Regions from separate parts of the Devosia sp. GW821-FHT12F11 genome, predicted to be linked through region 1. Evidence: riboswitches for the same ligand, from Rfam matches in the RefSeq annotation. Region 1 holds a riboswitch; each other region holds the start of a gene.
The links. Region 1 has a riboswitch for cobalamin ahead of AC1ROK_RS15305 (ABC transporter ATP-binding protein). Riboswitches for the same ligand answer to the same signal wherever they lie in the genome.

Region 1 (5,845 bases):
CCGCGATGTTGCGCGGGCCCGGGGTGGCTTCGACATATTGAAGCGTAACGAAGCGGTTATGCTTTACCGCCGGAATGTCCTTGAAAGCCGGGTTGTTGCGCATGAAGTCGGCCTTCTGCTCGGCGGTGACTTCGCCGTAGTTGATGATGACGATGATGTCGGGGTTGCGCTCGATCACCGGCTCCCAGCCGATCTCGACCCAGCTGGAAGCCACGTCGTCCATGATGTTGGCGCCGCCGGCGGCTTCGATCAGCGCGGTGGGGATGGCATAGCGGCCGGCGGTGAAGGGCTTTTCCTCGCCCGAGTCGTAGATGAACACCTTTGGTGGGGTGTCCCGCTTCGGCAGCGTCGCGGTGAAGGCGGCGAGCTCGGATCGGTAACCGGCAACGAGCGCTTCGGCGCGTTCGGAAACGCCGAAGATCCTGCCCAGATTGAGCAGGTCGACATAGAGGTCGTCGATCGAAGCCTTGGGCTTATCCATGATGTGGATGCAGCTTTCGGTCAGCTCGTAGACCTTGATGCCGAATGCGCCCAGGGTGTCGGGTGTGATCTCGCCGCCGACCTTCATGCCGTAGTTCCAGCCGGCGAAATAGAAGTCGGCATCGGCGCCGAGCAGCACTTCCTTGGTGGGATAGTCGGGCGACAGTTCGGGCAGTTCGGCGACGCCGGCGCGCAGCGTTTCGTCGAGGGTCTTCCATTCCGACACGCCGGTATAGCCGGCCATAGAGCCGGTGAGGCCGAGGGCCAGCATCATCTCGGTGAGGTTCACATCGTTCGAGACGGCGCGGGCCGGAGCGGCCTCAAAGGTAACGTTACGGTTACAGCTTTTGACCGTGACCGGGAAGCCGGAGGCGAAGGCGCTGGTCGCGGCGAGCGCGAGAAGCGGGGCGGCAAGGAGGCTGAGGCGCATGGAATTCTCCCTTAGCGGCGTGGTTCGAGATGGAAGGAAAAGCGGGGGCGGCCGGTAGCCGGATGGCTGTCGATGGCGGTCTCGACTGCGAAGGTCTGGCGGATGGCATCGGGTGTCAGGATGTCGAGCGGCGGGCCGAGCGCCGCCTGCCGGCCATCGGCGATGACCAGCACGCGATCGGCATGGGCGGAGGCGAGCGCCAGGTCGTGCAGCGAGACGATGATGGTGGTGGGCAACGCCGCGAGCAGCGCCAGCACCTCGAGCTGATGGCGGATGTCGAGGTGGTTGGTGGGCTCGTCGAGGATCAAGAGGTCCGGTTTCTGCACCAGGGCGCGGGCAAGCATGACGCGCTGCTTCTCGCCACCGGAGAGCGAGGCGAAGTCGCGGGCGGCCAGCGGCGCGAGCCCGAGCAGCTCGAGGGCAGCTTCGATCGATGCGTAACCATGTGGTGACCGGTCGTGCTGATGCGGGGTGAGGCCGAGCTCGATGATCTCGGCGACGCTGAGGCCGAAATCCGAGGCCGGTTCCTGCAACACAGTGGCGATGCGGCGGGCCGTGGCGCGGGGCGGCAGCGACCACAGGTCGACACCATCGAGGCGGACCGTGCCGGCGGTCGGACGGTGGTAGCGGTAGAGGCAGCGCAGCAGGCTGGATTTGCCCGCGCCGTTGGGGCCGACCAGCGCCAGCATTTCGCCGGGCGCGACGGCAAAACTCAGATATTGGACGATCGGGGCGCGATGCGACGGGCCCCAGCTCAGGCCTTCGACCGCGAGGGCAGCCGGGCTAGAGCCGACCAGGGATCGGGCAAGCTCCATCGGAGGCCTCCGCGCATAGGCGAGGGCTGACGGGCGAACCGATCAAAATGCGAGCTGCGATGCGTAGTCGTAGCGCCATCGACGTTCCCCTCGGCACACCCCGGCCGGGTTACAGTGAGCTGTCGAGGCAGGTCTCCTGGCTCGCGGGTCATAGCGCTTCCGAACCTTCCCAACCTCCCGGAGGAGATCAGTGGCGTTTACGGAAGAGCTCGCCGCTTACAGTTGCGGGGGCAGCCACGGTTTTGCGCCCTGATGGGTACGTCGCACCGTGTTCCCTTTTAATCCCCGTTGGCTGGCGGCCGCCGAGGAACCTTGAACGGGGCGATAGGGGCGTGACTCGGGGGCGATGTCAACCGAGGGGGAGGGAGATGGAGCCCCAGGGGTCGCGGACCCGGCACCGTGCGGCGGGCCGGGTCCGCGTCGTGAGGGAGGGGAGGCGCCCCGCCTCACGGGCTATCGAGCGTCGCAGCCCGATTGGAAAAATGAACTGAGTTGCCCCCTCAGTGCCGCGCTTGGTGGAGGTCAATCCTGGCGCAGCGTGGTGTCACTCGATCACAGGCAAGCTGACAGGGCGCTGAATGCGGGTTGCAGAAACCGTTCATAAACCCGAAAGACGCCGGGGCGAGGAGTCGCCCGGGGACGAGGAGTCGCCCCGGGGACGAGGAGTCGCCCCGGGGACGAGGAGTCGCCCCGGGGACGAGGTATCGCCCCGGGGACGAGGTATCGAGGGGACGACAAAGATGTCGCCCCGTTCCGGCGGACGACAAAGATGTCGCCGCTGCTTAGCGGACGCGGATCGAGCTGATATTGTCGTTGGCGCCGCGCAGGTTCGGCACGCTGCGCGAGATCACGATGCAGCGGCCGTTGAAGTTGGCGCGCTCGCAGACCAGGGCTTGCGCATCGCCGCGCACTTCGATCGAGCGGATGGTGTCGTCCCAGCGGCCGAGACGGGCGAGCCGCTCACCCGGACGGGCGCAGAAGCTGTCGCCGCGGAAATTGGTGTTCTCGTAGAAGCAGACGCGGTCGCGGTTGCCGCCCGGACGGCCGGGGCGGATGTCGAAGCCGCCGGAGCCGATCTGGAAGCTGAAGCCGGGGACGTTGAAGCCGATGTTCACATCGACATCCGGCCGGCTCGGGCCGGGGCGATCGGGAACGATGACGCGGGTATCGACGTCGTCCTCATCGTCAAAGCCGGAATCGTCGTCGCTGAGGTAGCTGGCGGAGACCCAGCCATCCGGACCCGGTTTGATCACATAGCACCAGCCGCCGGAGCAGCGGTCGATCTCGACCTCTCGGCCGGCGCGCAGCACGTCGACCACGGCGCCGCTCACCGGCGCGGCGCGGACATTGACGGTGCTGGTGGCGACGGCGGCATTGGCGGCACCGGCGAAAAACAGCGAGCCGAGCAGCACGGTGGCGGCTCCTGCCAGTTTGATGGGATGCATAAGTAGTCCTCTCTTTGTGACGCTTCGGGGCATTTGGGTTGTCGCCGCGAGGCCGAAACGGCCGGAACGCAAGGGAGTTCCATGCATTCGTGTCGATTGCGCCCAAAATGCAAACGCCGCCTTCGAGGGGACCCGAAGGCGGCGTTCAGCTCTCAGTATGGTGAAGCGTCAGTTAACTTCGTAGGACGAGATGGCGTTGTTGAGCTGCTTGGGCAGCGAGGCCTTGGACGAGCTGATATCGGCGCAGATGCCTTCGAGGTCGAAATCGCGGCAGACCAGCACGTCGGCATCGCCGAACACCTCGATCGAGGAGATCGAGTCGTTCCAGCTGCCGCCCAGCGCATCGTCGCTGTCGCCGGGCTCGACGCAGAAGCTCGGGCCATTGAAGTTGGCGTTCTTGTAGAAGCAGACCTGGTCTTCTTCTTCTTCGGGCTCAGGCAGGGGCTGCGGCTTGGGCTGGTTGCCGATGCCGATGGAGATCGACGGCTTGCCGTCGCCGCCGACCCCGAAGCTGAAGCTGAACGGCACGTTGGATGCGGGCTTGCCCTTGTTGAGGCCGCCGAGGCGGTTCTGGCGCACCCAACCGTCGGGGCCGGGGATCTGGATCAGGCAGACGGTGCCCTGGCAATCGAGCACGGTGACGAGCTGGCCGGCTGCAACCGAATTGACCACCGGCGAGTTCGGATTGGCGGTCTTGCGGACGTTGGAGTCCTGCAGCATGTGGGCATTGGGTGCGGCGAAGGCAGGCGCGACGGCAAGGCCGACAAGCGCGGCCAGCGCTGCGGCGGCGACGAGGTGGAGACGCTTCATGAGGATGTTCCCTGATTGGCGGCACCGGGACCGGTGCCGCGGCGCGAGGTCAGCGCGGCGTTTGGGTGCCGCGCGCTGATGCTGCCGGGAAACAGCAATATTCGCGATTCGAGATGAAATCGACTGAATTGCAAGAAAACGGCCCGCGCCGGGGAGGCAGCGGGCCGGTCGTTACTGAGCGTGGCAAGCGAAACTCAATAGACCCGCATCGAACTCACGTTGTTGTCGAGGAAGCCGTGCAGGCTGGTCTGGCTGGCGTTGACGCGCTCGCAGTAGCTGTGGAAGTCGCGATCGCGGCAGAGGTCGACCGAGACGTTGCCCTCGATGCGGACCGACGAGTAGCGGTTGTCGGTGTCGAGCAGCAGGAAATCGCGGACGCGGGTGCCCGACTTGGCGCAGAACGAGGCGCCGGTGAAGTTGTGGCCTTCGTAGAGGCAGACAATGCCGGGGCCGCCCCAGTTGTAGGGAATGGGGGCGAGTTGCCAGGGGTGGCGGATCACCTTGCCGAAGGCGATGTCGTAGAGGCTGGTCCAACCGGCGGCGCGCCCGGCATGGACGTGGCACCAGCGCTTGGAGCAGCGATCGACATAGATGCGGACCTTGCCGTCGATCTCACCGGTGACATCGTAGGCCTTGCCCGGGCCCTCGAACAGGATGAGCGGACGGACCGACCAGGCGGGCGTGCCCACCGGCGCCGCCATGGTCGTGGTCGTGCCGAGAACGAGAAGGGTCAGCAGAGACAGGCAGGCAAGTAACTGCTTCATCGAAATGCCCCGTACCAAATAATCAGAGGCGAAGCGTAGCGCCGCTGCATGACGGTTGGAAGGGTGCGCCGGCAACAGGGTGGGGAAAGTTGGCGGGGCACCGGCCGCGCAGCGATCCTGCCCCGCGTGGGACCGCCGAAGGCGGTGGAGGGTAGGGAGTAAGCATCGAGGCTCCGCGCACCCCCTCCGAGCTGCGCTAGGCTCGCTTCGCTCGCAAGCTCCGCTTGCCTCCCACGTCCAGGGGGAGGTGGGCATCGCGTGTGCGGCTGGAGTGGCGGAAATGGAGAAGGGGGATGAGGGGCAAAGCTCGCACCGCGGGTGAAAGGCGCCGCGCGGAATCCCTCGCGCAGCGCCTCCCCCATCGTCCCGGGGAAGAGGCCACCCATCCCGGGACGGGATGGGACAAGCTTTGCGAGTTTGGCGCTGAACGGGTGCTGAACGGCGGTCGGTTCAGCGCGGGATGACGCGCTTCTGGCCCTTGTCGTCGAGGGCGACATAGACGAAGCGGCCCTCGGTGACCTTCACCCGGTCGGCGAGTCGGTTGCGGCGGGCCCAGGCCTCCATAGCGATGGTGATCGAGGTGTTCCCGACCCGCTCGATCGTGGTGTAGACGCACAGCACATCGCCGACCTTAACCGGCGCAATGAAGGTCATCGCTTCGACTGCCACGGTGGCGACGCGTCCCTGCACGCGTTCCACAGCACAGATCGAGCCGGCAATATCCATCTGGCTCAGCACCCAGCCGCCAAAGATGTCGCCCGCCGGATTGGTGTCGGCCGGCATGGCGAGGGTGCGGATGGTCAGCGCGCCATTGGGCTCGGTGGTGGCGGTTGCGTCAGTCATGAGAGCGGTCCCGATTTCGAGATTGAAGCGTACATATGCCGCTGCGCCTCGTTAAGGGCGCGCTCATCCCAATCGCGCTCGCGCTTACTGACGGGGAAGTAGCGGCGCTTCTTTTCGAACTCGTAGAACACCGTACCATGGATCCCGACGACATCTGCCTTGCGGATCGGCCGATCCCACAGTTCAGCAAGCGTGTGCCCAGCGGGGACAACTATATCTTCGGCGAACTGAATGTCTTACCCCGGCTCGGGAAAGAGC
Region 2 (5,845 bases), on a different contig from region 1:
CAGATGTTCGAGATGGTGGCCGTCGGCGCAATCGCCATGGTGTTGGAGTTGCGCATCCCCACTGATTTGACGCGCTGGCGGAGCGTCTCCCAGTCGAGCCGCTGGGTGCGGTCGATATGGATCTCGCTGCGGGTCGCGGCGAGCATTTCGAGGCTGTCGATCGGCAGCACGCCTTTTGACCAGAGCGAGCCGGCAAACGAGGCGTAGGCGCCACGCTCCTCGGCAAGATCGGTCGAGGCGGTGATGGCATAGTAGCTGATCGCCTCCATCGAGCGGTCGGCGAATTCAACCGCCGCATCCGAGCCATAGGCGATGCCCTGCGCCTGCAGCGCATCGGCGAAGCCCATGATGCCGAGCCCGACCGGGCGGTGGCGGAGGTTGGAGCGGCGGGCTTCCGGGATGGTGTAGAAGTTGATGTCGACGACATTGTCGAGCATGCGCATGGCGGTGTCGACGGTGCGCTTGAGCCGCTCGAGGTCGAGGCCTTTGTCGGTGAGGTGGGCCAAGAGGTTAATCGAGCCGAGATTGCAGACCGCCACCTCGTCCTTCGACGTATTCAACGTGATCTCGGTGCAGAGGTTGGAGGAGTGCACCACCCCGACATGCTGCTGCGGCGAGCGGATGTTGCAGGGGTCCTTGAAGGTCACCCAGGGGTGGCCGGTCTCGAACAGCATGGTCAGCATCCTGCGCCACAGATCGAGCGCCCGGACGGTCTTGAACACCGTCATGCCGCCGGCGGCGGCCTTGGCTTCATAGGCTTCGTAGGCGGCCTTGAAAGCGGGGCCATAGAGATCGTGCAGGTCCGGCGTTTCGTCGGGCGAGAACAGTGTCCAGTCGGCGCCGGCTTCGACGCGCTCCATGAACAGGTCGGGCACCCAGTTGGCGGTGTTCATGTCGTGGGTGCGGCGGCGGTCGTCGCCGGTGTTCTTGCGCAAATCGAGGAACTCCTCGATGTCGACGTGCCAGGTCTCGAGATAGGCGCAGACCGCGCCCTTGCGCTTGCCGCCCTGGTTCACCGCGATGGCGGTGTCGTTGGCCACCTTGAGGAACGGCACGACGCCCTGGCTCTCGCCGTTGGTGCCCTTGATATGGGCGCCGAGCCCGCGCACCGGGGTCCAGTCATTGCCGAGACCGCCCGAATATTTGGCGAGCAGCGCGTTGTCCTTGATCGCCTTGAAGATGCCGTCGAGGTCGTCGGCGACGGTAGTGAGGAAGCAACTCGAAAGCTGCGGTCTCAGCGTCCCCGAGTTGAACAGGGTCGGGGTCGAGGCCATGAAGTCGAAGCTCGACAGCAGATTGTAGAACTCGATGGCGCGGGCTTCGCGGTCGATCTCGCGCACCGCCAGGCCCATGGCGACGCGCATGAAGAAGGCCTGCGGCAGTTCGAACACCGTGCCGGCGGAGTGGAGGAAGTAGCGGTCATAGAGCGTCTGCAGCCCCAGATACTGGAACTGTCGGTCGCGCTCGGGCCGGAGCGCCGCGGCGATGCGGGCGATATCGAAGCGGCCGAGTTCCGGGTCGATCAGCTCAAGCCCGATGCCGCGCTCGAGATAGGCGGGGAAATACTCGGCGTAGCGGTTCGCCATCTCGGCTTGCGTCGCCTGGTCGGGGCGGCCGGCGAGAAAGCTCAGCGCTTCGCGGCGCAGCTTGTCGTTGAGCAGGCGCGCCGAGACATAGGCGTAATTGGGTTCGGTTTCGACCAGGGTACGGGTCGCGAGGATCGGCGCCAGCGCCAGTTCCTCGGTCGAGATGCCGTCATAGAGGTTGCGGCGGGTCTCGGTGAGAATGGTCTCGGCCACCACGCCATCAAGACCGGCAGAGGCCTCGGCGATGACGGTGGCGAGGCGGGCTTCGTCGAGCGGCATGCCATCCGCCATGCGGATCGCGGCGCTCGCGACAGGCGCATCCGCCTTGTCGGCGCGGGCCTTGGCGTGCTCCTCGCGGTACAGCACATAGGCGCGGGCGACCTTCTGGTGCTCGCCGCGCATCAGCGCCAGCTCGACCTGATCCTGCACATCCTCGATATGGAACACCCGGCCGTCCTTGGCGCGGCGGACCAGCGCCGCCACCACTTCGCCGGTCAGTTGCTCGACGATTTCATGCACGCGGCGCGAGGCGGCGGCCTTGTTGCCCTCCACTGCGAGGAACGCCTTGGTCAACGCCACGGCGATCTTCGACTGATCGAACGGCACCGTGCCACCGTTGCGCTTGATGAGCGAGAAGCCCGGCGCGTAGGCCGCGTGCGGCTCGGGTGACGTGACGACCACCGGACGGCCGGTGTCGGAATGGACGATCTGTGAAGTGGACATATGCCTCAAATACCCCGTGAGTGGCAGCAGGGGTTTTCCGAGGACGCGAAACGACGCACAGGCGCATTCCGCCCAGGCGTTTTCGCGGCCAACCGGTGCACCCCGCCCGTGGACGAACTAACCTGTCGTGGCAGGTATCTGGCTGGCCGGCAGCACCGGCTATCACAGTTGCGGGGGCAGCGCCGGACTGGAGCAATTGCCCGCACCGGCTTCCCTATTATCACCCGTCCTTGCGAACCGGGCGACCACGACACACTAGATGTAGTGTGCCTGTTCGGGATTCGCGTCAATGGGTTGCGATGCAATTTCCGGTGAGGGCAGCCCTCACTATGATGTGCGGGGACGTAGAGATATCTCCTGCGGGCCCAGGCGGGGCTGTCGAGCGCGAACTGAGGGGGCGCTGTCACAGGTCCCCCCCCCAGCCCCGTGTCACCCGGCGCAGGCAGGCCGTTCGCCGATCAGGCGGTTGTCAGCCGCGCTGTGGTATCGCGCAGGGATGGAACCGAAGCTTTCATGGTGGGCGGTCCTTGCGGCCTTTTTTGTCCTCATGGTGATGGCGGCCAGCATCGGCGTCACGCTTGGGCTGCTCGTCTCCATGCCTCCACCATTGTGACCGTCAGCAGAGAGGCGCGTGAGCGCCCGACCTGTCAGCAAAACTAAAGGCGCCGGCCGCTAGAATGCGAACCCGTCTGCCGCGTTGGCGTCGCGGACGGGACCGGCAGGTGTCGTCGGCAATCGACGCCGGCCGCAATGGGCTTGGGGGCCTCGCAGCGGAAATGGATCGAGAACCGAGCGATCGGTGGTGGCTTTACGCCACCGTGTTCCTTGCGCTTGTCACCGGAGCGACAGCAGGGATGGTCGTCAGCATGATCTGGGCGGGGCTGTAGCAAGCGCCATGGAGCGCCGACGGGTGTCATCGCCGCGGCGCCCCTGTTCGCGCCACTTCATCCCGGCCTTCGTCCATAGGCGCCAGGTTACGACCGTGCCCACCCACCGGCTGTCATCCCTGCGAAAGCAGGGACCTCGCGGCGAGGGCTTTTGCCCTCGTCCGCCATCCATCCACCTGCGCGGGCTGTGGGTTGGGTCCCTGCTTTCGCAGGGATGACACCGAGTTTGGGGCGCTGCCGGGTGGCAAGTTCGCCGATGGGCGCTGCACAGGATCAGTAGGAATCCCCCAACCTGGCGCTAATGCGCCTGCGCCGGAGAGCCAGTCGCGTTGTGAGGCGCGGCTGCTGGCGACCTCACAGAATGTCCTCAGCCACGCCGATCGGCGACGCTTGACACGGCTACTTAGTGATACTATCTACCAGTAGTCAGTAACGCAGACTAGCATGAGGTCGCCCCGTGGGCAAACAGATGACGGAGATGCTGAAGGGAACGCTGGAGGGGATCGTCCTCGCCATCCTCTCGATGCGGGCCGCCTATGGCTACGAGATCACCGCCTGGTTGCGGGATCAGGGTTTTGCCGACATCGCCGAAGGCACCGTTTACGCGTTGCTGGTCCGCATCGAGCAGCGCGGCTTCGTCGATGTCGAGAAGGTGCCTTCCGAGAAGGGGCCGCCGCGCAAGGTGTACTCGCTGAACGCCGAGGGCCGCGAATATCTCGAAGAGTTCTGGAGGACCTGGAGCTTCCTCTCGGATCGTCTCAGCCAGCTCAACCAAGGAGACAAATGATGTCCATTGCCAAGCTCGCCGCCAAAGTGATCGGCGAAAAGAAGCGTTGGCGCGAGTACAAGGCGCGCGTCAAGAAACTGCCCGAGCCGTATCGCGGTGCGGTCGATGCGTTCGAGCGCTACCTGATGGTGGCGGGCGGGGTGGTAGAGGCCGACGCGGCAGCCTCGCTGTTCGAAAACCTCGCCGACCTGTTCGAACAGAGCGCCGCCAACCAGACGCCGATCCGCGACATCGTCGGGCAAGACCCGATCGAGTTCATCGAAGCCTTCATCCGCAACTATGCGGCAGGCGACTGGCGCGCCCGGGAACGGCAGCGGCTGATCAGCGCCATCGACAGCGCCGCCGGCGACAAGTCGTAACCAGCCAGAACGGAAGACAAAAATGCGAACCAATCAGGTTCTGAGCCCCGCAATCCATGTGCGGGGCCTGACGAAGTCTTACCAAAAACTCGAGGTGCTGCGTGGGGTGGATCTCGAGGTGGAGCGGGGCAGCATCTTTGCGCTGCTCGGCTCGAACGGCGCCGGCAAGACCACGCTGGTGAAGATACTCTCGACGCTGCTCAAGGCCGACGGAGGCACTGCCGCGGTCAACGGCTTCGATGTGGCAACGCGGGCGGCGCGGGTGCGCGATTGCATCAGCCTCACCGGGCAGTTCGCGGCGGTCGACGAAATCCTCAGCGGCCGCGAGAACCTCATGCTGGTGGCCCGGCTGCGGCACCTCAGGGATCCCGGCGGCGTTGCCGACAACCTGCTCCGCCGCTTCTCGCTGGCCGAGGCGGCGGGCCGGAAGGTCTCGACCTATTCGGGCGGTATGCGCCGGCGGCTCGACATCGCCATGAGCCTGATCGGCAATCCGCCGGTGATCTTCCTCGACGAGCCGACCACCGGGCTCGACCCCGAGGCGCGCCTCGAGGTGTGGCAGGCGATCAAGGAACTCGCCCGCAACGGCACCACGGTGCTGCTCACCACCCAGTATCTCGATGAGGCCGAGCAGCTCGCCGACCGCATCGCCATCCTGCACGAGGGCCGGATCCTCGTGAACGGCACGCTGGCCCAGCTGAAGAAACTGCTTCCGACCGCCACCATCGAGTACGTGGAAAAGCAACCCACGCTCGAGGATGTCTTCCTCGCCCTGGTCGGAACGGGCGCTCACCAGCACCCCGGCACCAACCGCGAAGGACAACTGCAATGACCACCCACCTTGTCGGCGATACCGTCATCCTCTTGGGCCGCTCGCTGCGCCACATCACCCGCAGCCTCGACACCATCATGACCACCACGATCATGCCGATCATGTTCATGCTGCTGTTCGTCTATGTGTTCGGCGGCGCCATCGACACCGGTACCGATTCCTATGTGAGCTACCTCTTGCCCGGCATCCTCCTGATCACCGTGGCCTCGGGCATCGCCTACACGGCGTTCCGGCTGTTCCTCGATATAAAGAGCGGCATTTTCGAGCGCTTCCAGTCGATGCCGATCGCCCGCTCGTCGGTGCTCTGGGCGCATGTCCTGACCTCGCTGGTCGCCAACATGATTTCGCTCGTCGTGGTGGTGCTGGTCGCCCTGTTGATGGGGTTTCGCTCGGGGGCAGGGGTGCTGGACTGGCTGGCGGTGGGCGGCATCCTGATGCTGTTCACCCTGGCCTTGACCTGGATCGCAGTGATCCCCGGCCTCACCGCCAAAACCCCTGACGGCGCCAGCGCCTTCTCCTATCCGCTGCTGTTCCTGCCCTTCGTCAGCTCGGCATTCGTTCCTACCGAGACCATGCCCGGCCCGGTGGGCGCCTTCGCCGAACACCAGCCGGTCACCTCGATCGTCAATGCCATCCGCGACTTGCTCACCCAGCAGCCGGTCGGCGCCGAG
Region 3 (5,845 bases), on a different contig from region 1:
TCGTTGCCTGTGGCCACCCCCCTCCCATCCTCCCCCACAAGGGGGGAGGTGTCTGCCAGTGCTTCTGGAGCGAATCGAGCCTCAACCTCGGTCGGCACCTCCCCCCTTGCGGGGGAGGTTGGGAGGGGGGAGGCCACATACCCTGCCCCCGCAATCGCCCGCAAAATCTCCACCGCCGACTGCGGCGCGTCATATCCCACCCCGTTGGCCAGCCTGCCGTCGCGGATGGGGTAGTTGGCGATGACGAGGCCGACACGGCGTTCGGCACGCGGGGTAGTGCGCAGGGTGGTCCAGTTCTTCGCCAGAGTGACGGCGCGGCGGATGCCATCGGCGTCGGGAGCATAGGCGGAGAGCGGGCACTGCGTGCGCTCGTGCCAGACCGCGTCGTGCTTGTGGCCAACCAGCAGCATGCCCATGCGGCCGTCGAGCTCGGGCAGCACCACCTGCATGGCGAGGTCCTTGGCGGTGAGGCCCTGGATATCGGCGGCCCACTGCGCCTCGGGGCGACCGCCCTGCAGCAGCTGAATCACCGGGGCATCGGTGCCGGCGAAGGGGTTCTGCTTGTCGTCGAGGCCATCGAGGCCAAGGGCGAAGCCGGTGAGGTTGAGGATGACGCTCGGCGGATGGAGGTCAAAGGCGGCCTGAACGAAGCGGATACAGGCGCCCTCCTTCAGCGTCGAGACGACGATCGGGACGGGGTTGAGCGATTGCGCTTCGAGCTCGGCGATCAGCGCTTCGAGCGTTGCGGTGCCGGCGCCTTCGAGGGCGGCGCGGTAGAACAGGATGGGCACGTTGGGGTGCGGCGAGGCCGGCAGCGCGTCAAGCATACCGTGGGCCGGATGCCAAAGGCCGAAACGGTGGAAGGGTTTGGGGACCGAGCTGCTCTGCTCGAGCGTGGGGCTCCCCCCACCCTTGATCCCTCCCCGCGAGGGGGAGGGTGACGATTGCGCCAGTTGTGCGAAAGCCTGCAGCAGCGTGTCGGCGTTTTCGGGACCGCCGGCGGTGAAGAGGGCGTGGAGGCGCGTCCAGTCATCCGGGTGGATGGTCGAGCGTTGCTGCAGGATCGGATCGAGGTTGGCGTCGCCGGGGAGCAGCGCCAGCCGGATCTTGCCGCTCAACGCCAGCGCGGTGAGCTCATCGACGCCGTATTGCCAATAGGCCGGGCCGCCGAGCAGGCGGACCACCACCAGCCGGGCGCGCTGCACGGTCTGGTCGAGCCACAGATCGACCGACAGGTTGTGGCTCAACCGCAGCAGGTTGGCGAGGCGCAGGTCGGATGTTGCCGCCCGATCGGCCGCGGCGGCAAGCATCATCAGCTCGCTGTCGGCCGCCGAAGCAAAGACGACATCCCCGGGCGTCTGGGCGAGGTCGATGGCCTCGCCCTCCTGCTGCAGCGCTCCGGCTTGCGCCGCGAGGAGATGCATCAGGCTGCGGCCGCCACCGCCTGCTCGAGGCTAGCGGTGATGGCGGCGCGGTTGAGCGGGCTCTCCCCGATCACCACCAGGGTGGTCTGGCGGGCTTCGCCCGCTTTCCATGGCCGATCGAAATAGGCGGTGACGCGCGGACCGACCGCCTGGATGGCGAGACGGGCCGGGGCGCCGGGGAGCGACGCGAAGCCCTTCAGACGGAGCACATCGTGGGCGCGGATGGTCTGCTCGATGGTCGCCAGCAGATGATCCTTGCTGGTGACGCCGCCGAGGGTGACCGAGAAGGAATCGAAGTCGTCGTGCTCGTGGCCTTCGCCACCGTGCTCGAGCTCGTGGTGGCTCTCGCGTCCGGCGAGGTTGTCTTCGGTCGAGAGCCCCATGCCAAGGAGCGCCGCGACATCGACATGGCCGTTGCGGGCGCGGACCACGCCGGTGCCCGGACGCATCTCGGCCTTGAGGTGGGCTTCGATGGTGTCGAGCTGGGCGTCGGAGACCAGGTCGGCCTTGTTGAGGATCACCATGTCGGCGGCGATCAGCTGATCCTCGAACAGCTCGCCGAGCGGCGTCTCGTGGTCGAGCATGGCGTCGGCGGAACGGAGCGCATCGACCGCCTGTTCGTCATTGGCGAAGCGGCCTTCGCTGAGCGCCGCCGCGTCGGCGACGGTGACGACGCCGTCGATGGTCACCTCGGACTTGATCTCGGGCCAGTTGAAGGCGCGGATCAGCGGCTGCGGCAAAGCGAGGCCGGAGGTTTCGATGACGATGTGGTCGGGGCGATCGTCACGCTCGAGCAGCGCCTGCATGGTGGGGATGAACTCGTCGGCGACAGTGCAGCAGATGCAGCCGTTGCTCAGCTCGATCATATCCTCTTCGCGGCAGGTCTCGTCGCCGCAGCCGGCGAGGATTTCCTTGTCGACGCCGAGTTCGCCGAACTCGTTGATGATCAGCGCGATGCGCTTGCCCTTGGCATGGGCGAGCAGGTGCCGGACCAGGGTGGTCTTGCCGGCGCCGAGGAAGCCGGTGATGACGGTGACGGGGATCTTTGAACTGGCGAGTTCGGTCGTGCTCATGCGTGGGCACCTTTCAGGGCGAAGGCAGAAGATCGGGCGAAGCGCTCGTTGAGCCAGCCGAACAGCGGGCCGACGATCAGCCAGAACAGCGCACCGGTGGCGAGGGTCGCCGCGGCGAATGATGTGGCGAGGTTGGCGGGGACGGCGCTGGCGTGCTCGCCCAAGAGCGGCGGCGCGCCGATGACGTGCGGCGCGAGGATCAGCACGGCAGCAATGACGATGCCGGTCCAGTTGCGGAGTTTGGCGATGGCGAGGATGCCGGCACCGGTGGCGAGCGCCGTGCCGACCCACCAGACCTGGCGGGCGACGAGATCGGCGGCGGGCATGCCCGGGAGTTCAGGCGGCAGGCCGAGGGCTGGAGCGAGCTGCAGGGCGATGAAGCCGCCGAGCCCCCAGATCACGCCGTTGCGGGCAGTGATCTCGATACCCGAGAAGACGGAGACGGCAGCGAGCAGGAAGGCGAAGCCGATGCAGCCGAGGAGGTTGGCCAGCACGGTGTAGGCGATGCGCTCGGCGCCATCCTGCGGGGCCCAAGCGTCTTCGTCATGCTCGTGGGCGGGTGCGGCTTCGGCATGAGAATGCTCTGCGGTGCCGGCCTCGTGGCTGTGCTCGGCGACGGCCGACGCCTCGGGGGCGGCGTTCTCGTAAACCTCGGCGGCGAGGATCAGTGGTGCGACGCGCCATTGCTGCACGGCGCTCATGGCCAAGCCGGCTGCGAGTCCGGCAAGGACCGCAGCGAAAAAGATTCGCTGGAAGAGTTTCATCGATGTCTCGTGTGCTTAGAGCTGAGTCAGCTCAATGGCAGGGGAAGCCAAGCGCATGGCGCGTATCGTGCGCACCATTGTGGATGGCCATGTCGCTGGCAAAACCGACGCCGCCGACAAGGACGAAGCCGATAAACAACGCCAGCACACCTGCGATGAGCCGCTGCGAGACAGAAAGACGGACGACCGACGCCGTCTGGACCTGAGTATTCATATGCCTGCACCCTCCGTGCGGATGAAAGTGGGCGCATCGCCCGAGCTCTTTCCGGGGGTCGCGTTTTGAACCGGAAAAGTCTCACAACTTTTCCCGAAACACTCCCGGACGCTGGCAGGTCTCCTGACTCGCGGGTCACCGTGGTCTCCGGCCTTCCCAACATCCCGAGGGATGTCAGTGGCATAGTCGGAGGCACTCGCCACTTACAGTTGCGGGGGCAGCCACGGATTTGGTCCCTGATGGGTACGCCGCACCGTGTTCCCTTTTGATCCCCTCGCCCGAACGGGTTTGAGGAACCAACGTGGGGCTATGGTTACGCCGCGGGAGGGGGCGCGGTCAATCTTCCGCCGCAGCGGAATCGGGATAGCCGACGGTGACAGTGTCGACGCGCGCATCGACCTTCTCGAGCAGTGGCTCGCTCGACGAGATCTGCATGTCGCCGGAGATGGCATCGACATTGAGATCGGCCGGATAATCGCCGACGGCGAAGCGAACGCTGACCGAGCAACCACCTTCCGGCGGGGCGAGCTTGCCGCCCTCGAAGATGGCGGCGCCACCATAATCCCAGAAGAAGCCGTAGAGCTGGAACGGCCCGCCATTCAACGCCTCGACCTCTTTGACGGTGAGCCCCTTCCTGAGCCCGCCCGGCGCGGTGTCTCCCGGCGGCACGGTGAAATAGGCGACGCGCTCGTGCTTCTCCTCGTCCCACCAGCCGAACTCGATGGTCTTGGTGGGATCGTTGGGGAAGATGGTGGTGGCGAGCACGGTGGAGCCCTCGGGGCCCGGGACGTCGCCAGTCACCACATTGTCCTTGCCGAAGGCCTCGATCAGCCGCGCTTCGGAGCTGTCAGCGGCGAAAGGACCCTCACAGACGATGTCGGCGGCCAGGGCGGGCGCCGCCAGCAGCAACAGGGGAAACAGGACCAGCGCGCGCATTGTCGACCTCCGTTGACCCGCCGAATCTAGCTGAGCCCAGTGAGTCTGGGCAGGCCTTGCGGCGGAAGCTGGGCGCAGGGTCATCCACCCGACTGCAGCCGTTCGGTCATCTGGTTCTGGATCGCGAGGACCTCCACGATCACCTCGGTGAGGAGGCGCAGCTCGTCGAGGCTGCGCTTGCCCAGCGCTTCGGCGCCAGCGATCGCCATCGGGGCGTAGGCCTTCTCGATGACGGCGGCAGTGGCCTCGGCGAGTTCCACCAGCACCTTGCGCCGGTCATGCGGATCGGGTTGGCGGCGGACGAAGTTACGGGCCTCGAGCCGGTCGATCAGCGAAGTGACGGCGGCCGGGGTGAGACGGGTGGCGCGGGCGATGGCGCTGGCGGTCTGCGGACCGCTGGTGAGGAAGCTGAGGCACAGCCGTTCGGCCGGGCCGAGCTGGAAGATTGCTCCCACCTCCTCGTCATAACGCTGCGTCGCCTCCTGCCAGCGCACGATGAGCGTGCCGAGCCGCTGCACGAGCTCGGCCTTTGCATCGCTTGACGAATTTATTTCGACCATCTAATTATCTACTCATCGAATAATACGACGGGCGCATGATATGCGGCGTCGCGCAGGTGAGGCAAGAATGAAAGCACGCATCGGTATCGTTGGCGCAGGTTCCGCCGGCCTCGGCCTGGCCCTGGCGCTGGTCAGGCGCGGCTTCGCCCCCGTTGTCTTCGAGAAGCGCAGCGAAAAGCAGGTGATCGACGAGGGGATTTTCCTGACGCTGGCGCCCAACGGCATGAACGCGCTGCGCGGCTTTGGCCTTGCGACGGAGGCGCTGCGGCACGGGGTCGAAACGCGCGCCATTGTCCTCCACAACGAACACGGCAAGGCGCTCGGCACGGTCGACTATGCCCGCCACACGGCGCGGTTCGGCGCCCCCTCGGTGACGATCCGGCGCGGCGCGCTGAGCGAGATCCTTCTCGGCGCAGCCCGTGCCGCAGGGGTGCCGATGCAGTTCGAGACGCCGGTGATAGCGGTCGCCAATCTGGAAGGCGAGGTGGCGGCGACGACCGCTGACGGCGTGACACACAGTTTCGACGTGCTGGTGGGGGCAGATGGCCTCCGCTCCAATGTGCGTGGCCTCGCCATGCCCGGGCTGCCGTCACCGGCCTATAACGGGCTACTGGGGAGCGGCGGCATCGTCGATGTGCCGGAGGTGCCGCCGACGAACGGGCAGATGTTGATGACCTTCGGGCGACGGGCGTTCTTCGGCTACATCAAGGACCCGGGCGGCCCGGTCTATTGGTTCAACAGCTTTCCCGCCGACGAAAAGCAGGCGCAACTGATCGATCGCCAGGCAGCGACCGGGTATTTCGAAGCGCTGCATCGCGGCGATCCCTCGGTCAACCGGCGGATCATCGCGGCTGCCGCGCCGCAGGTGAGCCGG

Region 2: another riboswitch for cobalamin. It lies ahead of AC1ROK_RS16600 (ribonucleoside-diphosphate reductase subunit alpha); the one in region 1 lies ahead of AC1ROK_RS15305 (ABC transporter ATP-binding protein).
Region 3: another riboswitch for cobalamin. It lies ahead of AC1ROK_RS09385 (CbtB domain-containing protein); the one in region 1 lies ahead of AC1ROK_RS15305 (ABC transporter ATP-binding protein).

Annotation. Positions count from the first base shown of each region.
Region 1 is NZ_JBXAPX010000004.1:500,324-506,168, reverse strand. Features, by position in the region: gene AC1ROK_RS15310 (ABC transporter substrate-binding protein) at 1-910, opposite strand, end outside; gene AC1ROK_RS15305 (ABC transporter ATP-binding protein) at 922-1,725, opposite strand; cobalamin riboswitch at 1,835-2,055, opposite strand; gene AC1ROK_RS15300 (SH3 domain-containing protein) at 2,508-3,170, opposite strand; gene AC1ROK_RS15295 (peptidase inhibitor family I36 protein) at 3,339-3,980, opposite strand; gene AC1ROK_RS15290 (peptidase inhibitor family I36 protein) at 4,175-4,744, opposite strand; gene AC1ROK_RS15285 (acyl-CoA thioesterase) at 5,195-5,587, opposite strand; partial or broken gene AC1ROK_RS15280 (hypothetical protein) at 5,584-5,845, opposite strand, start outside.
Region 2 is NZ_JBXAPX010000005.1:231,367-237,211, forward strand. Features, by position in the region: gene AC1ROK_RS16600 (ribonucleoside-diphosphate reductase subunit alpha) at 1-2,309, opposite strand, end outside; cobalamin riboswitch at 2,422-2,574, opposite strand; gene AC1ROK_RS16605 (PadR family transcriptional regulator) at 3,654-3,983, shown strand; gene AC1ROK_RS16610 (DUF1048 domain-containing protein) at 3,983-4,342, shown strand; gene AC1ROK_RS16615 (ABC transporter ATP-binding protein) at 4,365-5,174, shown strand; gene AC1ROK_RS16620 (ABC transporter permease) at 5,171-5,845, shown strand, end outside.
Region 3 is NZ_JBXAPX010000002.1:778,783-784,627, forward strand. Features, by position in the region: gene cobN (cobaltochelatase subunit CobN) at 1-1,424, opposite strand, end outside; gene cobW (cobalamin biosynthesis protein CobW) at 1,424-2,497, opposite strand; gene AC1ROK_RS09380 (CbtA family protein) at 2,494-3,261, opposite strand; gene AC1ROK_RS09385 (CbtB domain-containing protein) at 3,293-3,475, opposite strand; cobalamin riboswitch at 3,572-3,791, opposite strand; gene AC1ROK_RS09390 (hypothetical protein) at 3,812-4,411, opposite strand; gene AC1ROK_RS09395 (MarR family winged helix-turn-helix transcriptional regulator) at 4,492-4,971, opposite strand; gene AC1ROK_RS09400 (FAD-dependent monooxygenase) at 5,039-5,845, shown strand, end outside.